Regions from separate parts of the Pokkaliibacter sp. MBI-7 genome, predicted to be linked through region 3. Evidence: predicted binding sites of a transcription regulator. Region 3 holds the regulator's gene; each other region holds the start of a gene.
What was found. The regulator LexA, encoded in region 3, represses DNA repair genes until DNA is damaged. The targets are predictions, from matches to a motif close to TACTGTNTANNTANACAGTA.

Region 1: the regulator LexA is predicted to act here: its motif matches at 1,892-1,911, upstream of QCD60_RS20245 (S24 family peptidase).
Region 2: the regulator LexA is predicted to act here: its motif matches at 2,593-2,612, upstream of QCD60_RS25285 (PA0069 family radical SAM protein).

The regions. Positions count from the first base shown of each region.
Region 1 is NZ_JARVTG010000002.1:141,006-145,955, reverse strand. Features, by position in the region: gene QCD60_RS20255 (LacI family DNA-binding transcriptional regulator) at 1-445, shown strand, start outside; gene QCD60_RS20250 (YbiU family protein) at 492-1,730, shown strand; gene QCD60_RS20245 (S24 family peptidase) at 2,014-2,499, shown strand; gene QCD60_RS20240 (acyltransferase) at 2,536-3,579, opposite strand; gene QCD60_RS20235 (acyltransferase) at 3,628-4,674, opposite strand.
Region 2 is NZ_JARVTG010000002.1:1,225,653-1,230,602, forward strand. Features, by position in the region: gene QCD60_RS25270 (benzaldehyde dehydrogenase) at 1-588, shown strand, start outside; gene QCD60_RS25275 (coniferyl-alcohol dehydrogenase) at 656-1,447, shown strand; gene QCD60_RS25280 (transporter) at 1,572-2,510, shown strand; gene QCD60_RS25285 (PA0069 family radical SAM protein) at 2,630-3,736, shown strand; gene QCD60_RS25290 (GGDEF domain-containing protein) at 3,759-4,913, opposite strand.
Region 3 is NZ_JARVTG010000002.1:1,503,615-1,508,564, forward strand. Features, by position in the region: gene dinG (ATP-dependent DNA helicase DinG) at 1-1,564, opposite strand, end outside; gene lexA (transcriptional repressor LexA) at 1,752-2,387, shown strand; gene QCD60_RS26550 (SulA-like leucine-rich domain-containing protein) at 2,391-2,849, shown strand; gene QCD60_RS26555 (hypothetical protein) at 3,162-3,437, opposite strand; gene QCD60_RS26560 (DUF6586 family protein) at 3,577-4,098, opposite strand; gene topA (type I DNA topoisomerase) at 4,319-4,950, opposite strand, start outside.

The DNA.
Region 1 (4,950 bases), 1.4 Mb from region 3:
CACGCGTATCCGGGTGATCCTGCCGCCAGCGCGCAACACCTACCGCGGGCATATTCTCGATGGCTACAGCCGTGCCATGCATGAAGCGGGTCTGCCGCGGCTGATTGCCGAGGGAGTGGATCTGAACACCTTGCCGGAACTGCTTCATGCCTATGCCGATACCGTCTGGCAGGACTGCGATGCGTTTTTCATTCCCGAAGAAACCGCCGCCTTGCCGGTGATCTCCCTGCTGCAACGTCGCGGCCGCATCATTGGCAGCGATGTGGATATTGCGATCAAACAGCTCACCAGCATCGGCGACTATCTCAACCTGCCCTTGATCCGCTTCAAGGAAAACCTGCAACAGGCAGGCGGCATCATGGCTGAACAGATCCTGCAACTGATCAGAAGCAGTGAACAGCCGGAGCCCCTGCCCGTGCTTACTCACTTGCAACTACCGCAATAACGGACGCCCACAATAAATCCAATATCAGCCTCTGGAGACCTGCACCATGAGCCTTGATCCCGAACAGTTCCGCCCTCGAATTGCTGAAGCCAAACGCCTGCTGAAAGCACAGATCAGTGACCTGCCAGAACGCTTTGCCGCCATGACGGCCCGCATCCAGCAGCAGGTAGAGGACATCCAGGCCTGCGTCGCCAGCGGGGAATCCCCCATTCCGGTGGTGAACTTTGCCGACCTGCAGGAGGAAGGCATGGATGAACTCAAGACCCGCATTCGCCGCCGCGGCTGCGTGGTGGTGCGCAATGTGTTCCCGCGTGAACAGGTGGATGAGTGGAATCGTCAGTTGATGGAGTACGTCAACGAGAATGACTATTTCAGCAAGGAAGTCGAAAAACGCGGGCTCGACAACTACTTCAGTGCATTAGCCAGCGGCCGCCCGCAAATTTTTGGCCTGTACTGGTCCAAACCACAGGTAATGGCACGTCAGTCGGAGCAGCTGGCTCTCACCCGCCGCTGGCTCAACCGGCTGTGGACTTTCGAATATGACGGCCAGCAGGTCTTCAATCCTGATCAGGAATGCAGCTACGCTGATCGTGCGCGCCAGCGTGAACCCGGGGACAAAACACTGGGTCTGTCACCTCATGTCGATGGCGGCACTATTGAACGCTGGATCGAACCCAGCTACCGCCAGGTCTACCGCCATGTATTCGGTGGCGATCTGGCAGCCTACCAGCCGTTTGACTCGCTGTACCGCACCGAAGCCGTGGAGATCCCCTCACCGGCCGTCTGCCGCATGTTTCGTACCTATCAGGGCTGGACGGCCATGAGCCAGCAAGGTCCGGGAGATGGCACACTGAACCTCGTCCCCATCGCAGATGCCATGGCCTGGATGCTGCTGCGGGCACTGCAGGATGATGTGCCAGACGATGAGCTCTGTGGCGCCAAAGCCGGCCGCGCCCTGTCCGTTACGGAAAAGTATCATCAGCTGTTGCTGCAGGCCTTTGTGCCTATCCCAACGGTTTATCCCGGCGATACCGTGTGGTGGCACCCGGATGTGATTCATGGTGTCGAAGATCACAACAAAAGCCAGGGCTACAGCAATGTGATCTATATAGGCGCCGCTCCCGACTGCCAGAAGAATCGTGACTTCCTGGCGCTGCAACGGCCCGCCTTTGAAGCAGGTAAATCCTCCCCAGACTTTGCTCCGGAGAATTACGAAGTGGACTTCACTGGCAGAGCCTTGCCTGACGACCTGACAGAACTGGGCAAACGGCAAATGGGCTATTAGGACGTCTTCACGATGTGCTTCTGGCGCCTGCATACAAAACATCACTGAATGCACCATGAGGCTGTGGATGCCTCATGGTGCAGCCCTTTCCTGCAATAGTCCCTTCCTGCAGTACCTTTCAGTGATATTTACTGCCATTCAAAATCAAAAACTTACCGAAATACTGTTTTTTCATACAGTGTTTTTATCCTTTCCATCTTTTCTCGCCCATCAAACCACTGTATAAATACACAGCCAACACAGTAATTCGTCGTTTCTGTCTAAACATTCAATGAGGTCAGCCATGATGCATGAGATCACCTTGCTGGGACGTAGCGGTTTCTTCAGGAACCTGGGCTTGTCATTGCTGTTCAACCATAGCGGTTCGCAGCCACAACGTGAGACAGACAAAAACATGGTGACCGAGGGTTACGCCAGCCTGCCAGAACGTGATGGACAGAGCGTTGATCACCCGCTTGATCTGAATGAACTCTGTGTGAAACACCCCACAGCCACCTTTTTCCTGCGCGCCAGTGGCGAGGCTATGCAGGGTATGGGCATTGCTCCCAATGACATTCTGGTGGTTGATCGCGCCTTGCAGGCACGCCATGGCGATCTGGTGGTAGTGCGTCTGAACGGGCAATTCATGGTACGCAAGCTGGCGACACAACCTCAGCTTCGCCTGTTACCCCTGAACTCCCGTCAGCTGCCGATCAGCGTCAACGATGGTATGGATTTGGAGATTTTCGGGGTGGTTGCGCATGTCATCCGTTCGATGCTGCGCAATTAACCACCCCAGACAGATGGCACCTTGTCAGGTAGCGCACTACCAGCCCATGACCCAGCGGCTGTTATGACCTAACCAGCGTTTGAGTAACAGAATCAACCCAACTGTGCCATACGTCAGGAACAGGAACAGGAACACCAGCATTCCCATGGACCAGGGGGTGTTATGCGGGATGTCGAAAGCGAAGACGTTATGCAGAAATAGCAGCCCGTCAGCCACCACCATCGACAGGAAGGGATGCAGGAAGAAGAGCGCAAAACTGATACGGGCGAGAAAGTGCAGATGATCTGCACCCGGTTTATCCACCATCCAGCGGCTCAGCTCCAGCAACAGTAAGCAGATTGCCATTTTCTGTATGAACTGCCAGTCCACACCACGGAAACGCAGCGGCGCATTGTGGTAGTTGCCCACATGAAAGAACACATAGGTCTGCATGAATAGTGCTACCAGTACCAGCACGGCACAGAGCATCAGTAATGGCTTCTTGTTGCGCTCAAACCAGTCCTGATACTGCGAGTACAGGATCCCCAGCAGGTAAAACGGGGTGAAATAGAACAGCGACTGTATCGGCCCGTTGTCAGCACCACGCTGGAGAAAAACCGCCACCACACTGCTCAGTGCCAGCAACCCAAGCTGCAGCGCCAGAGGCTTCTCGATATAGGCCTTATGCCATGGTGACAACAAAAAGGTCAGCATGATGAAAGGGATATACCAGTGCGGGAACAGCACGTAGCCATCGCGGAGAATCTTCCATTCAATTTCCAGCGCTTCGTCCCAGGTATTGCCGTGGATGAACAGCCATTCATTCATTTGCAGCACAATGGCGACAGCAGAAATCACCAGAAAAGGCACGAAGACATTCTGAATCTTCTTCACCATGAAGGAGCGATATTCAAACTGGCGATAGAACACCCGATGGAAAAAGAAGCCAGAAACGAAGACAAATACTCCCGTACCACCGCGCAGCAGGTTCTCCAGCAGTACCGGAAAGCCTTCGTTTGAGTTGTAGATGGAATGGCCTAATAAAATGTAGAGGATGGCGATGCCACGCAGATAGTCGAATTCAAGGATACGATGATTCACGGCTGTCACTCCATGCAGCACGAAAATGGATGGCAAAGGGCTGGCATCTTACCAACCCATTACCCAACGGCTGCGCTCTCCCAGGCAGCGTTTCAGCAGTAGCACCAGAGCCACGGTGCAATACATCAGATAGAGATACATCAACAGCGAGAAGCCCAGACTCCACCCCAGTGTCTGCGGCAAATGCACACCATAATGAGTACCGGCGTACCAGATGGTGGTGCCGATAATGACCGCGAAAATAGGATGCAGGAAGAAAATAGCGAAGCTGATACGGGCAAGAAAATGCAGGTGATCCGCACCGGGCTTACCCACCATCCAGCGGCTCAGCTCAAGCAACAGAATGCAGGCCGCCATCTTCTGCACCATCTGCCAGTCCACACCACGCCACTCAAAGGCGGGCTTGTGGTAGTTACCGACATGGGCATCCACGTAAGTCTGCATATAGACCGCCAGAATCATCACGATCCAGCACAGCCACTGGATAGCTTTGTCGTGACGATAGAAGCTGTCCTGATACTGGGAATAGAGAATGCCCAGCAGATAGAAAGGCGTGAAATAAAACACCGAGTGAATCACGTTGATGTTTTCTTCGCCGCGATGGATCAGTGCCGAGGCAATAAAACTGGCAGCAAACAGCGCCCATTGTATGGCGGGCCTGGCCTCGATGTACCACTTATGCACGGGTGATACTGCGAAGGTCAGCATGATGAAAGGAATGTACCAGTGCGGAAAAAGCACGAAGCCTGTCTGCAGGGTTTTCCAGTCTGCAGCGAGCACGACATCCCATGTTTTGTGATGGATAAATGTCAGCTCACCACTCTGCAGTAGCAAGCCCACCATCGACACCACCAGAAAGGGTACAAAGACGTTTTGCAGCTTTTTCAGCATGAAGTCCTTGTAGGCAAACCGAGGGTAGAAAATGCGATGAAAGAAGAAGCCAGAGACAAAAACGAAGACGCCCGTACCACCACGCAGCAGGTTTTCCAGCCATAGCGGGAATCCCTGCCCGGAATTGGAAATGGAGTGCCCCAGGACGATATAGATGATGGCGATGCCACGCAGATAATCAAACTCGACAATACGTTTTGTCACACACACTGCTCCGATGCGCCCAACCACCCCTTGGCGATTATTGCCGATCAACCAAAGGAATAAACAGCTCCCCCCGCGGGGAATTCCCTTACACTGTGTTACTCGACGACGAATACGCCCGAACCATGACATGCGCGCAGCATCACCCCGGATCACAGGCTCGCTGAATCCAGAGTAAGAAGAGAGCTTCAGGGAAAGAACGTTAACGTAAGAAATAGACAGGTAAGGGAGATACAGGAGGTTGTTTGAGTATGTGGCCTCCTGCGGGCGACAGTA
Region 2 (4,950 bases), 280 kb from region 3:
CGCATCCTGGTGCAGGAAAACGTGGCTCCGGCGCTGATCGCCAGGATCGTGGAAAAAGCCGTCCACCTGCCCGTCGGCGACCCAACCACCGGGCAGGTGGCGCTGGGGCCTCTGATCAACCATCGTCAGCTGCAACGGGTGCACAGCATCGTGCAGGATTCGATCGCCGCCGGTGCCCGGCTGGAAGCAGGCGGCAACTACGACGGGCTGTTCTACTCTCCCACCGTGCTGTCCAACGTGACGCCCGGCATGCGCTGTTTTGATGAGGAAATCTTCGGCCCGGTCGCCACTATAGTCACCTTCCAGAGTGACGAAGAGGCCGTGATGCTGGCCAACGACACCGAATACGGTCTGGCCGGGGCGGTGATCTCTGCCGATATCAATCGCGCCCTTACCCTCGGCCAGCAACTGCATACCGGGCTGCTGCATATCAATGATCAGACAGTCAATGACGAATGTATCAATCCGTTCGGCGGCTGCGGCAACTCAGGCAACGGCGGCGGTGTAGGCGGCCCGACCGACTGGGACAACTACACCCACTGGCAGTGGGTAACCATCAAGGGTGAGCCGACCCGCTACCCCTTCTGAGCACCTGTTCACCATCGGCTGCATCACGGCGCCTCCGCCCTGCACCGACGTTTTCCCACGACTGTCCATGAACAATAAAGAGAACAACATCATGAACCTGCACAACAAAACCCTCGTCATCACCGGTGTCGCCTCTGGTATCGGTGCCGAAGTCGCCCGGCTGGCCCGTTTTCAGGGTGCGCGGGTCATTGGTCTGGATCGCAATGCCCCGGCCATGACACTGGATGATTTTATTCAGGTCGATCTGAGCAGCACTGCACAGATCGACGCTTTGGTCGATGCACTGCCCGCCAGCATTGATGGCCTGTGCAATATCGCCGGTGTGCCGGGCACCGCGCCTGCGGATCTGGTCGGTAAGGTCAACTATCTGGGCCTGCGCCATCTGTGTCAGGCACTGCTGCCCCGCTTCACACCGGCTGCGGCGATTGTCAACATCGCTTCGATACTGGGGGCGGAATGGCCCGCCCGGCTGGAGCAGCACAAAGCGCTGGCGGCCACGGCCAGTTTTGCCGAAGGACAGGCCTGGCTGGATGCCAACCCCGTGCCTCAGGAAACCTGCTATCAGTACTTTAAGGAAGCGCTGATCGTCTGGACGACCCAGCAGGCTTCGCCGTGGTTCCTGCAGCACAACGTCCGCCTCAACTGTGTTGCACCCGGCCCGGTATTCACTCCGATTCTGGGCGACTTCGTTACCATGCTGGGCGAGGAGCGGGTGCAGAAAGATGCCCACCGGATGAAACGCCCCGCCTATGCCGATGAGGTGGCGGCCGTGATTGCCTTCCTCTGCTCGGATGCCGCCCGCTGGGTTTGCGGCGCCAACATTCCGGTCGATGGCGGACTGGCATCCAGCTACCTGTAACCCTTAACCGCAACCAAAACACAACGGCGACGATACGGTCTGGCCGGGTCTGGCTCCCCTCCACGCTCTGCGACCGTTCGCCGCTGCATGACACCCCGACAACAACAATAATTGAGGTTTTCCCATGCGTATCACTTCCATCGTGCTGGCCCTTGGCCTGGCAGGGCTGCCTGTTGCCGCTTCTGCCTACGATCTGCCTGCCGTCAATCTCGGCGGCACCAGTTTCTACGATGGCGCTCCGGCCCCCAACGGCCCGGGCTGGTACGCCATCGAGTATCTGCAGTCCATCAACTCCAAGCGGATGAACGACGCCGACGGCAACAAGCTCGGCCTGCCCAAACAGGACATCAACCTGTTTGTGCCTCTGACGCAGGTCATCTATCAGTCCGATCTGCACTGGGGCAATGCCTCTCCCGGCGTCACCGTGCTGCTACCCTGGGTCGCCGATGCCCGGGTCGACGACGGTCTCAACCATGCCGCACTGGACAGTCAGACCGGATTAGGTGACACCATCCTCGGTGCGTTTCTGCAGTTTGACCCCATCATGGGTGAGAACGGCCCGCTGTTCTCCCAGCGCATCGAGCTGGATGTCGGTATGCCGACGGGCAGCTATGACCCTGCCAAGACAATCAACCCCGGCAATAACTTCTGGACCATCAGTCCCTACTACGCCGCCACCCTGTGGGTGACGCCGAAGTGGTCATTCTCGGGACGGCTGTTCTACCTGTGGAATGGCAAAAATGATGATCCTTCCACCAGTCTCGGCGCTCAGCATGACAGTCAGGCCGGGCAGGCACTGCACGCCAACTTCACGACCGAATATGCGCTTAACTCCAACATGAGCGTTGGCCTTAATGGCTACTGGCTGAAACAGATCACCGATACCCAGGTGGACGGTGAAGATGTAAAAGGCCGGCGCGAGAAGGTCTGGGCCATCGGGCCGGGCATGGTCTACAAGCTCGGTCAGGAGGACTCGATGTTTGCCAACCTCTACTTCGAGCAGGATGCGGAGAACCGCGCGCAGGGCAATCGCTTTGTCCTGCGCTTCAATCACCACTTCTGATATTCAGTTGCTGTACCCGAGCTGCCGCCTTCCCCTCGGCAGCTCTTTTTATTTCCTTCTTGCAAAACGGCGCCGACAAAAATACTGTATATACAACCAGCCATTTTGAGTCTGCCGTGATGTCTGAACCTAAGGTGTTTTTCCGCCAGCCTGCCAGCCATTTACACAGCGACAAACAGGCCATGCGTCACCGTGGCGCACTGAACAACCCGCACAACCGTTTTCATGGTCAGTCACTGGAACAGGTGGATGATGGCTGGTACCACGATGCGGCAGAGGATCAGCCCTCCATTGCGACCGAGGTACGGCAGGAAACCAGCAAAAGCATTCTGTCACGCAATACCTCACCGGACATTCCTTTCGATGTCAGCCTCAACCCCTATCGCGGTTGTGAACACGGCTGCATCTACTGCTTTGCCCGCCCCAGTCATGCCTACTGGGATATGTCGCCCGGCCTCGATTTTGAAACCCGGCTGATCTACAAGCACAACGCCGCCCGGCTGCTGGAGGTAACCCTGCAAAAACCGGGTTACCAGTGTCAGGTTATCGCGCTGGGCGCTAATACCGATGCCTATCAGCCAATTGAATCCCAGTACCGCCTGACCCGCTCCCTGCTGGAAGTCTGTCGACGCTTCAAGCAACCCTTCTCGGTCGTGACCAAGGGTGCACTGATTCTGCGTGATCTGGATATTCTGCAGGAAATGGCCAGCGAGCAGCTGTGTGCCGTGTACATCAGCCTGACCAGCCTTGACGATACGCTGCGCAGCACTCTTGAACCCCGTGCTGCCACCGTTACCGCCCGCCTCAGAGTCATAGAGCGGCTGGCCAAAGCCGGTGTGCCCGTCGGCGTGATGATGGCGCCGATCATCCCGGCGCTGAATGATGTGGAGATAGAACGCCTGCTGCAGACCGCGGCCGGTGCGGGCGCGACCAGCGCCAACTATGTGCTGCTGCGCCTGCCGCTGGAGGTCAGCCCGCTGTTTCAGGACTGGCTGCAACAGCACTACCCGCAGCGCGCCGACCATATCATGAGCCTGGTGCGCCAGACCCGTGACGGCAAAGACTACGATCCCAGCTTTGGCACACGTATGCGCGGCACCGGTCAGTTTGCCGACCTGATTGCCCAGCGCTTCAGGCTGGCCTGTAAGCGTTACGGTCTCAATCAGCGCCGCCTGCCACTGGACTGCAGCCGCTTTCAGGCACCGGGACAAATGAGCTTGTGGTGATCACGTCACAGGGGCGAAAGCGCTAGCCCAGCTTGCCAAAGATCTGATAGCCGTTCTTGCCGTTGCGCTTGGCCTGATACATGGCGCTATCAGCATTCTGGATCAGCTGTGGCAGGCTGCTGCCGTGGTAAGGGTAAAGACTGATACCAATGCTGGCGCCCAGATAATAACTCCGGTTGCCAATGTGAATGACCTCGGTGACGTAGCTGCGCAGTTTCTCCGCAATCACTCTGGCCTGACTCTCATCCTCCAGCTGGGTCGCAATCACCATGAATTCATCGCCGCCGATGCGGGCACAGATGTCAGCACTACGAGTGTGAGACTGAAGACGTCTGGCAACGATTTTCAGCACCTCATCGCCCACACTGTGCCCGGCACTGTCGTTGATGGGTTTGAAGTTATCCAGATCAATGTAAATCACCGCCAGCAGCTGATTGAGACGGCTCGCCAGCGCCAGCGCCTGCTCAAACAGCCGTCCCATATAGAGTTTGTTATTCAGTCCGGTGAGCGGATCATGAAAGGCCAGCTCCAGCGCCCGCTCTTCGGCATCCAGCAAGCGCTGCTGAAACACCAGCAGAACCGCCATCAACAACAGCAGATACTGCGCCAGCATCAGTACCGTGCCCACCAGCAAACCAAGCACTTTCCATTCCGGCAGCACCTCCATGGTGGGGAAAGCAAACAGCCAGTGCAGCGCCAGCAGGCTGCTGGTAGCCGATAAAGCCGTCATCAGGCGATGCAGACTCTTTCGTTCACGCCAGGCGGTACCTGCGACATAGAGCAGACATGCAATATTGAACGCGCTTAAACCAGCGGTGATCACCAGCGCCCGGCTGTGCATCAACCAGGTGATCAGCAGCCACAGCTCGGTAATCAGCGCGCCAGCCCAGAACCAGCGCAGTGCTGTGGTCAGATTGAAAAAACGGCAGATACCCACCGCAAGGCAGGCCTTTTCCAGAACGCTGAAGCTGCCGTAAAACAGCAGCGCCAGTGGCTCCTGTTCAAGAGAAAACAGGATAAACAGCAGCAACCGAGACAGCAGCGCGAACAGGATCGCTCTTGCCCACCAGCGGGCAGCCGCATTGGCACGGGGTATCCGGCTGAACCAGAACAGCAGGATAAAAACCACAAAATAGATGGATGTACCAATGGTGTGGACGATCTGGGTAGACAGCATAGATGCGCTCATCTCAAGCAAGAGCCAATCCACCTGA
Region 3 (4,950 bases):
CATTACGCATGAGAGGAACCCACAGCTCAGCAGCATCACCATGATTAAATGGGCTCTGCACTCGCTCATAAGCTGCATCACTTGGCAAGCCGGCGCGCATCATAATGCGATCAAACCTGTTTAATGCTGTTAATGTTGCTGAGCATATTACAGCGCCAAAACATCTATTCCACAGCACCTGACGTAAACGCTCTGCCGCCAGTATCGGACTGGAGCATAAATTAGTATCCAATATATCCTGATAGTCGAGCTTCTCTGCCCACCGAGCCAATGGCACAGCGCCTTCTGCATCATGCTCGCTGTAACTCGTGCACAGCGCCCGAGCCTCCTGAATACGCGCAAGCATCTGCCCAATGATAGGGAACCAGGCCTCAGCTTCCTTGGCAGATATATCAGGATATTCCCCACCCATCGCCTGCTGAATGCCGCGACTCAGTTTATCAACGAGACTTTGCAGTGCGCCCCAACCTTGCCGTAACTGATCACATAAGCCACGCAGCTCTTCCGGCACACGCCCCTCAGCAAAACGGTATACATTAGAGCTGTACTCGCTATCATCACCCCACGTAACAGTGCTGCCAATCAATTCATTAAGGTATAGCAAACCCTGCTCAAGGGTTCTCACTTCGGAAGGAATCTGCTCCACAGCCTTGACCATATCGCCTGTCAGTCTTAACTGCGCAGCCATTGATGCCATATTTTTGTTCAGCTGCTTCAACCATCGATCGGTTGAGCGCACAGCCATCGCAAAAGTAAAGTGCCCAAGCGCCTTGTCAGGCAAATGATGGCCTTCATCAAATACATAAATGGTCTTGGCTGGAGCAGGTAAAATGACCCCCCCTCCCAAGGAGAGATCTGCCAGCACCAAGTCATGATTTGCGACGATACAATCTGCGTCCTCAAGCTCCTGTCGGGCACGATAAAATGGACACTGACTAAAAAACTGGCAACGATGGCGAGTGCATTGCTGATGATCAGTCGTGAGCTTACTCCAACTGCTGTCTGGCAACGGGTTGGGTAAATTATCTTTGTCACCGTTCCATTGACCAGATGACCAGACCTGCATCAGACTTTGCCAATCCTCACCCTCTGCATCTTTATTGTTCAGAGCATCCTGTTCAAACAATGCCAACGTCGGGTCGCTTGTCGCTCCTGTCAGACGCTCCAGCTTACTTGGACAGAGATAGCGCCCCCTGCCTTTCGCCAGAGCGTAGGAAAACTGCATACCACCATTAGCTTTCAAGTCCGGCAGATCTTTTTGCGTTATCTGCTCCTGCAGAGCAACTGTTGCAGTAGATACAACAACCTGCTTTTTCCATACTTTTGCCAGCGGCAGGGTAGCAAGCAAGTAGGCGACTGTCTTCCCTGTTCCAGTGCCCGCCTCTATAACGCAAAGGTGCCGACCACCAATGCGGTTATGCTCAGAATCTTGCTCGATCTCTCCAAAAGTACGCGCAATAGTTCCAATCATCTGCCTCTGACCAAGCCTGGGTCGAAGAGATTTTGCCCCTAGATAAGCTCGATAGGCTTGCTGGATAGCCTCTTTATGGCTTTCTTCTAACATGCAACATCTTCCGCAATTCTGACTGGCTCATTCCGCCAGCATTGTATAGGTAATCCCTTTGTATGTCCGTTGCCACCAGTGCTACTACAAGCCAACAGAGCTGGTCAGATTTTCATCTTTTGGATTTACAACATGAGATGACTGTATATAATCACAGATACTGTATAAACAGACAGATAAAATCACAATGATTAAGCTAACGCATCGCCAATCAGAAGTTCTTGAGTGCATTCGCCGGTATATTGAAAGCACTGGCTTTCCTCCAACGCGCGCCGACCTGGCACGAGAGCTTGGCTTCCGTTCTCCTAACGCGGCAGAAGAGCACCTGAAAGCCCTGGCTCGAAAAGGCGCAATCGAAATTATCGCTGGCGCCTCACGCGGCATTCGCATTCCAAGCGATTCAGGCTCTGCCAATGATGAATCCTCAACCGAGGAAGAGACTGGCTTACCTATAGTCGGTCGCGTCGCAGCGGGCAGCCCTATTCTTGCTCAGGAACATATATCTGACCGTTGCCAGGTCCCACCTGATTTCTTTTCCCCCAAAGCAGATTACTTGTTACGCGTTCAAGGTATGAGCATGCGCGATGCTGGAATTCTTGATGGTGATCTACTCGCAGTACATCGCACTCAGGATGTCCGCAATGGGCAGATCGTTGTAGCTCGAATTGGTGATGATGTGACCGTAAAGCGTTTTGAGCGCAATGGACACTCAGTACAACTCATTGCTGAAAACCCAGACTTTTCTCCCATAGAGTTAGACCTCACCACTGAAGAACTGGTGATCGAAGGTTTAGGTGTAGGCGTCATTCGCAGAGGAAATTAAACCATGCTGTCATCCCATACTCGTGCCACTTCAATATTGCAGCTAGACCATATTGCCAACATCCGGACGTTACCACCTACCACAGAATACTCTGGTAATCATAACCAAGCAGGTATAACTGAAGTCGTGGTAAATCAGCAGAGAGATGGCAAAGAACTATGGTTGCTGCCGATGCTGGCACAGCTTAATGTGGATGACCGCTGGTTTACCTGGGTAGCTCCCCCGAATAATCTGGAAAAGGACTGGCTGCTCACAGTCGGTATCGACCTCAACAAATGCATTCTGCTGAAACCATGTCGCGGCCATGACGTCTACAATCTTAGTCGTCGAGCATTGCGCCAAGGAAACTGCCACCTTGTTGTCAACTGGCCGGAAAAGGAAATTTCATCAGCGGAATATGAAGGTTTGGAGCAAGCAGCTCTTGATGGTGACAGCCATTGCATTTTGATTCGCACCCGTTAAATCAGCTAAACACCTGTATAAACGTGTGAATGGCATTTAATGACAACTGAAGACGGTGACTCGGACAGATGGATTCGTTCTGAGCGATGCATGTCACATAACCTAATGAAAAGCATGCCACGTAAGACTCATCAGTAACTTAGACGTTAGCTTGATGATTTATGAGAATAAATAAGTGACGTCTTTAACTAGTTAAAAAGCCTCATATGTTTGGCAGTGGGCTTAGCCAGCATAGAGGCACTATCTAATTCTGCACAGCTCTTCAGCAAACAAGCCACCAAGCCCGTCACAAAGCGCTTAGCCGCTCCGACCTTAATGCAATATGCGAGGCGCTTCCGAATCAACTTCTGCAGACTGCCTTTCCGCTAACTTCTCAGTCAACGCTTGTACGCCTGATGACAACATTCCTCTGGCCATTTCCAGGTATTGCTCACCCAGAAAATCACGCATCTCACTCACTACCTGAAGTTTGATTAGAGGTAAAACCTCATCTTCATCATGAAGCTGCAGCAACATTTCCCCATTTTCCAGCTCAACAATTTCCAATACTTTTGTATTTTCCAGCAAGCTGGCTAACTTCTCACTCACTTATCCAAAACTCCAACATGAAGCTCACCCATTCATTGAGTCTATTAAACGGTGAGACTGAATCTTAGGAAAACCAACGCTCTGTAAGCCGCAACAGCCAGGACCATAACCTCAAGGCTATGAGCAAATACGACCAACCTTACCACTCAGCGAGCTGCTCGCGCCCCTGCTCAACCAACGCCTTCAATGCCTGCAACCATGTTGCTAACTGCTCGTATCTGTACCCGTCTTCAGCGTGATTGGCTGACAGCTGGACGATGTGTATTTCGGAACTGCTGGAAGGCTGATCTGTAGCAGCCTTATCAACCGCACGCCAGCAGCCTTGATATTCAGCAATGAGCATACTTAACCAGCTATCTGACTCACCCAGTAACTGCTGAATATAAGCATACTCTGGCCCTTCATAACCTCGCTGCTCGAGTAAATCATGCAAATCCAAAGCAGATCTTACCTGCTCCGCTGGGAGCTTATAGCCCTGAGCAATCTCCCTCAGAAAGGCATGATAAGCACCGTAGAGATGAAACAAAACGGATTCATGAAATGACTCGATTAAAGCGTGTTTATCCCAACTCGTAGAATTACCAGCCTGGACAAGAGCATCCAGATGCAGACGTGCAAAATATAATTTCTTATTGGTCCTGCTGGCATAGAGCGGGCTCATGATCACGACCTCAACTTATGACGTTAGATGGTAATAGAGAGAGGGAAGCACTAGAAACTTGTCATGAAGAATATAGCGAAACCCTACCAAGGATATTATAAGTAGGCAGTACTAATAAATTGAGGGTCGACCCAGCCTCAACAAAGTCGCCCCATCAACGAGTTTAAAAACTCAAACAGGCATGAACCGAAACCGACATGTTTCCACACCGCAGTTTCAACTAGCCCACTACCCAGTGACCATCCTTATAGTGTGCTTTCCACCCGGTGGCCTTCCCTTCAACTTCTGTCATGACATATTGCTCTTTAGCTTTGCGACTAAAGCGAACCATTGCGGGATTACCATTCGGATCTTTTACAGGTGCATCTAACAGGAAATGGTATTTAGAATCGATTTCATCCTTATGCGGTAGCAACTCGTGGATAAATGGGGCACGAGTTTCTCTATTTTTGGGGAACTGACTGGCCGCCAGGAATAATCCGGTCGCGCCATCACGCAGTACGTAGTGATCATCTACCTTTTGGCAGCGAATCTCAGGCATTGAGACAGGTTCCATCTTGGGGGGCGCAGCTTCACCACTTTTCAGAAGCTTACGAGTGTTACCACAACTCTCGCTGGTACACCCAAAATACTTGCCGAATCGACCCGTTTTTAGCTGCATATCAGCGCCGCACTTATCACACTCGATCAGTGGACCATCGTATCCCTTGAGCTTGAATTGACCTTTTTCGACATCAAATCCAATGCAGTCCGGATTATTACCACACACATGGAGCTTGCGATCAGCATCTATGAGGTAACTCTCCATCGCCGTACCACATAAATGACAACGCTTTTTATTACGCAGCAGAC